2 regions of the Pantoea sp. SGAir0175 genome follow, and region 1 is predicted to be linked to the other one. Evidence: predicted binding sites of a transcription regulator. Region 1 holds the regulator's gene; the other holds the start of a gene.
The links. Region 1 encodes PhoB, which activates phosphate uptake and scavenging genes when phosphate is short. Its sites were predicted from a motif close to CTGTCATAAAACTGNCNNAT; they were not measured.
Positions count from the first base shown of each region.

Region 2: a site for PhoB is predicted at 1,372-1,391, ahead of phoA (alkaline phosphatase). Genes of this name have one in related genera too.

Region 1 is NZ_CP028081.1:3,146,651-3,149,765, forward strand. It holds gene phoR (phosphate regulon sensor histidine kinase PhoR) at 1-999, opposite strand, end outside; gene phoB (phosphate response regulator transcription factor PhoB) at 1,015-1,704, opposite strand; gene sbcD (exonuclease subunit SbcD) at 1,902-3,115, shown strand, end outside.
Region 2 is NZ_CP028081.1:1,815,192-1,818,306, forward strand. It holds gene hxlB (6-phospho-3-hexuloisomerase) at 1-319, opposite strand, end outside; tRNA gene C1N56_RS08320 (tRNA-Ser) at 1,120-1,207, opposite strand; gene phoA (alkaline phosphatase) at 1,453-2,859, shown strand; gene C1N56_RS08330 (YbfB/YjiJ family MFS transporter) at 2,865-3,115, opposite strand, start outside.

The DNA of each region.
Region 1 (3,115 bases):
CGTGTGGTTCACCGCGTTATACACCAGATTGGAAATCGCGCTGCGCAGCTGTTCATCATTGCCGAACACCTTCAGGTGCGGATCGGTGTGGAAATGGATGCTGTGACGGCCCTGGCTGAGGGTTTCCGCCTCGCGCTGTAACAGCAGCAGCATGGTCGGCACATCCACCGTCTCTTTCAGGTCAATGGCGGGGGCCGCTTCGATGCGTGACAGCGTCAGCAGCTGCTTCACCAGGCTGTCCATGCGTCGCGTCTGCTCCTGCATGGTACTGAGCGCCTTGCTGCGGGTGCGCTCGTTCATCCCGGCATCGTCCATCATCTCCAGATAGCCCTGCAGCACCGTCAGCGGGGTACGCAGTTCATGGCTGACGTTGGCGAAGAAGTTACGTCGCGCCCCTTCCAGCTGGTGCATCTGGGTGACGTCACGCGCCACCATCAGCCACTGCCCTTCGCTGTAAGGCATGACGCGGAACTCCATGTGATGCTGATTATTGAGCACCAGCGTCAGCGGCTTGTTGAAGTCGCGCTGGCGGATATAGCGGGAGAATTCAGGGTAGCGCAGCAGGTTAAGGATATTCTGGCCGTTATCTTCCGGCCAGCGCAGCCCGAGATGCTGCTGGGCCAGACCGTTACACCAGAAAATGGTGCCCTCTTCGGTGGTGAGCACCACCGCGTCCGGCAGCGATTCAGCCCCGCTGCGAAAGCGTTTGATCAGATTGCCCAGCTCGCGCCGGCGGCGGCGATTGCGCAACTGCATTTGATACAGGCCGTAAAACAGCGGTTCCCAGCTGCCGCGCCCGGTGGGCGGCGTCATTGAACGATCAATCCACAGCCAGTGCGACAGCCGCATCAGATTTTTGAAGTGCCAGAACAGCACGCCGCACACGGCCAGTAACAGCCACCACGGCAGATAGCCAACCAGCAGACCCAGCACCAGCGCAGGCAGACACACCAGCGCCAGCTCGGTCAGTAATCTCTTCCAGGAGAGTCGTTCCAGCACGGTAAAAGACTCCGTTTAGTAGCGGGCAGAGAAACGATACCCTGTTCCGCGAACGGTTTGTACCATGCGATCGTGGCCGGAAACTTCCAGTGCTTTACGTAAACGACGGATATGCACATCCACGGTGCGGTCTTCCACATACACGTTAGTGCCCCACACGTGATTCAGCAGCTGTTCGCGGCTGTATACGCGCTCTGGATGCGTCATAAAGAAGTGCAGCAGTTTGTATTCGGTCGGCCCCATTTCCAGCGGCGTGGTTTCGGACATCACGCGATGCGAGGAGGGATCGAGGCTCAGCCCCTGCATCTCAATCACCTCTTCCACCGCCATCGGTGAGATACGGCGCATCACGGCTTTAATGCGCGCCATCAGCTCTTTGGGCGAGAACGGCTTGGTGATGTAATCATCGGCGCCCACTTCCAGCCCGCGCACGCGATCTTCCTCTTCGCCGCGCGCCGTCAGCATCATCACCGGAATATCACGCGTCATGGCTTCACGCTTTAAATGTTTGATGAACTGAATGCCGCTGCCGCCGGGTAACATCCAGTCCAGCAGAATCAGATCTGGCCAGGGTTCGATCAGCTTGCCAATCGCGCTGTCATAGTCCTCAGCCTCAATCGGCTGGTAATCGTTTTGTTCCAGCACGAAACATAACATTTCACGGATGGGAGCTTCGTCTTCCACAACCAAAATGCGCTTAGCCATTATTACTCCTGCGATTGTGACGGCATGTCACGGGGGTTTGCGGCGCCATTATGCGTCAGTTTTGTGACACTTTTATGAAAAACCCACCTCATGATAATCAGATAAAAAGCGCAATTGTGACAACCGGTTTCGCTTTTTTTTCATTGCGTTGTTAAGCGGTTATACTGCCGCTTTGCGATAGCAGGCACGGAGCATTCATGCGAATTATTCACACCGCTGACTGGCATCTCGGTCAGTTCTTTTACAGCAAAAGCCGCGCCGCCGAGCACCAGCAATTCCTCGACTGGCTGCTGGCCGCGATTGTGCAGCATCAGGTGGATGCACTGATCGTCGCTGGCGACCTGTTTGATACCGGTTCGCCGCCCAGCTACGCGCGCGAACTGTTTAACCGTTTCGTGGTGGCGCTGCAGCCCAGCGGCTGCCAGCTGATTGTGCTGGCCGGCAACCATGATTCGGTCGCCACGCTGAATGAATCGCGCGAGCTGCTGGCCTGCCTCAATACCCGCGTCATTACCAGCGCCACGCCCGGCGGCGAGCAGCAGGTGCTGACGCTGCAACAGCGCGACGGCACGCCGGGGGCGCTGCTGTGCGCCATTCCCTATCTGCGTCCGCGCGACATCCTGCGCAGCCAGGCGGGTCAGTCCGGTCGCGATAAGCAGCTGTCGCTGCTACAGGCGATTGAGCAGCACTATCAGCACTGTTATGCCGCCGCCGTGGCGCAGCGCGAAGCCATGGACAGCGCGCTGCCGATCATCGCCACCGGGCATCTCACCACCGTGGGTGTCAGCAAGAGCGATTCGGTGCGTGATATCTACATCGGCACGCTGGACGCCTTTCCGGCGCAGGCCTTCCCGCCAGCCGACTACATTGCGCTGGGCCATATACATCGCGCGCAGCGCATCGCCGACAGCGATCACATCCGCTACAGCGGTTCGCCGATTGCGCTCAGTTTTGATGAGCTGGGACGTGAGAAAAGCGTATTCCTGCTGGAATTTAGCACCCGGCTGGAGTCCGTCACACCGCTGGTTATTCCGTCATTCCAGCCGATGCAGATGTTAAAAGGCGCGATGGCGGAGATCGAACAGCAACTGACCGCGTTTCACACCTATGAAGGCGATCTGCCGGTGTGGCTGGATATCGAAATCACCACTCAGGAGTACCTGAGCGATCTGCAGCGCCGCATCGAACAGCTAACCGACGCGCTGCCGGTTGAGGTGCTGCTGGTGCGCCGCAGCCGCGATCAGCGTCAGCGCAGCCTGGCGCGGCTGGAGAACGAAACCCTGAGCGAACTGAAAGTTGAAGAGGTCTTTGCCCGCCGGCTGGCGCTGGAGGAGCAGCTGGAGGATGAACAGCGCGCGCAGTTAACGCAGCTGTTTCGCAGCACGCTGGCGACGCTGGAGGATCCGGGCGC
Region 2 (3,115 bases), 1.3 Mb from region 1:
CGACACCGCGCTCAACGGCGTTCAGCGCCAGCGCTTTCAGGCTCGCGGTTTCGCCACTGCCAGAACCAATAATCAATAAATCGCCAGGTCTGGAGTGGGGTGACGAGATTTCACCGACCAGGCTGACCGAGAAACCCAGATGCAACAGACGGTTAGCGAACGCGCGGATAGCAATGCCGCTGCGCCCGGCGCCCTGCAGGAAAATGTGTTTCGCGCTGCGAATTTGTGCGATCAATGCCTGCGCCTGGCTCTCGTCTATCTGCCGGGCGTTGTGCGCGAGTTCGGTAAGAATATGGGATACGTTTGACTGAACGGCCATGTTAATGCACTCCCGTCAGGCAATGGTTCGTCCGTCTCATTAAACAGTGAGAAGAGTGGTCGGAACAGGGCCGGTACTTTTTCAGTCTGGTCATAGCGCATTCCCTCTTAATTCAAAGACCTCATCAGTGGATGAAAAGGATACCCTGCAGAATTTCCGGTAAGAGTACACGGTCCGCTGCCCACGCGATATTGCAGCGAAAGGGGATCTTTCGATTATGCGTCCTGTGGCACAAAAGCGTTCGGAGAACAGACAAATAAAAATGCCCAGCTGTTAACCGGGCACCTATATATAAATGATGGCGGTGAGGGGGATTGATGTCACCCGGCACATCCCCGTGCCTCGCCCTCCGGGTGGCTTGCAGCCATGCAAAACGGCTATCCTGCCGTTTTGTCGCTTCGCTCACCCTGCGGGCAGCGTCGCAGGCTCCGCTGTCCAACTGGCATGCGCCAGTTGTCGAACCCCCCAACGGGGATTCTCATCCCCCCAGGTCGGGAGAATATACAAATAAAAATGCCCAGCTATTAACTGGGCACTTTTATATAAATGATGGCGGTGAGGGGGGGATTGATGTCACTCGGCACATCCCTGTGCCTCGCCCTTCGGGGGGCTTGCAGCCATGCAAAACGGCTATCCTGCCGTTTTGTCACTTCGCTCACCCTGCGGGCAGCGTCGCAGGCTCCGCTGTCCAACTGGCATGCGCCAGTTGTCGAACCCCCATCGGGGATTCTCATCCCCCCACGCGTGGAGAATATAAATGAAAAAAGCCCGTACTTGCGTACAGGCTCTTCTCTAAATGATGGCGGTGAGGGGGGGATTCGAACCCCCGATACGTTGCCGTATACACACTTTCCAGGCGTGCTCCTTCAGCCACTCGGACACCTCACCACATTTTGTTTGCTGACCGCACTGGGTCAACGGGGCGCTACTATAGGGAGTTCAGCGATAAGGGTCAAGGGCTATTTTCTCCTTTTTTTCTATTCGCTTAACCTCTGCGCAGATTGCCTTAAGCCTCTCCACTTTGCCGGCTTTGTCATCAAAATATTCCTTAACTGACACAAAAGTGTCACCGCACTGTCGCAGACTTGTCGGCGGAAACATTTGGTTATATCTACGGATAAGGATGCTGATAAATGAAACGCTTACCTCTTTTCACGCTCTCTCTGCTGGCTTCACTCACCACCACGTCCGCGCTGGCAGAGAGCGCCAGCTATCAACGCGCCGCCACCGGCGATATCACCCAGCACGGCGGCGCGCGTCGCCTGAGCGGCGACCAGACCGAGGCGCTGAAAGCCTCATTGAGCAATAGCACGGCGAAAAATGTCATCCTGCTGATTGGCGATGGCATGGGCGATTCCGAAATCACCGCGGCACGCAATCAGGCAATGGGGGCCGGCGGTTTCTTTCCCGGTATTGATGCGCTGCCGCTCACAGGCCAGTACACCCATTACTCGCTGGACAAGAAAACGCATAAGCCAAACTACGTAACGGATTCTGCCGCGTCGGCCACCGCCTGGGCCACCGGCACGAAGACCTATAACGGCGCGATTGGCGTCGATGTCAACGGCACAGATCAGGTCACGCTGCTTGAGCTGGCCAAAGCAGCAGGCAAAGCCACCGGCAACGTCTCCACCGCAGAACTGCAGGATGCCACGCCGGCCGCGCTGATGGCGCACGTTACCTCGCGCAAATGCTACGGCCCGGAAAAAACCAGCGAGCTGTGTCCGGGTAACGCGCTGGAGCAGGGCGGGAAAGGATCGATCAGCGAGCAGCTGCTGCAAACCCGTCCCGACGTCACGCTGGGCGGCGGTGCCAAATCTTTCGCTGAGCGGGCTAAAGCGGGCGACTATCAGGGCAAAACCCTGCGCGAGCAGGCCGAAATACGGGGGTTCCAGCTGGTCGATAATCTTGCCGCGCTGAATGCGGTACAGCAGGCGAATCAACAGACGCCACTGCTGGGGCTGTTCTCGGAGGGCAACATGCCGGTGCGCTGGCAGGGGCCGAAAGCCAGCTATCACGGTAATCTGGATAAACCGGTGGTGACCTGTGAGGTCAACAAAGATCGTCCGGCATCAATGCCAACCCTGGCGCAGATGACGCAAAAAGCCATCGACCTGCTCAGCCACAACGACAACGGCTTCTTCCTGCAGGTGGAGGGCGCGTCGATTGATAAGCAGGATCACGCCGCCAACCCGTGCGGTCAGATTGGTGAAACCGTCGATTTAGATGAGGCGGTGCAGGTGGCGCTGGCGTATGCGCGCGAGCATGGCGATACGCTGGTGGTGGTCACCGCCGATCACGCGCACAGCAGCCAGATCGTCGAAAACGGCACTAAAGCGCCGGGTCTGACTCAGGCGCTCAACACCAAAGATGGCGCAGTGATGACCATCAGCTACGGTAACTCGGAAGAGGATTCCCAGGAGCACACCGGCACCCAGCTGCGCATCGCGGCCTACGGTCCGCACGCGGCGAATGTGGTCGGCCTGACCGATCAGACCGACCTGTTCTTCACGCTAAAGCAGGCGATGGCATTGAAGTAAGCGCGTCAGTGCGGGCGGATGCGCAGCACCAGCAGTCCGCCCAGCACCAGTCCGCCAGCGGCCAGCAGCAGCGCGGGGTGCAGGGAAGCAAAAATCTGCACGCTGGCGGCGGAGATCAGCGGCCCGATTAGCTGGCCAGTGGCATAGCCTGACGTCAATATCGCCACGGTTTTTGCCACGCTGATATTGGAGACGGCGTGCGCCAGCTGCATCGACAGCTGCATAATCGAAAGAAACCCCAGCCCGACCATCACCG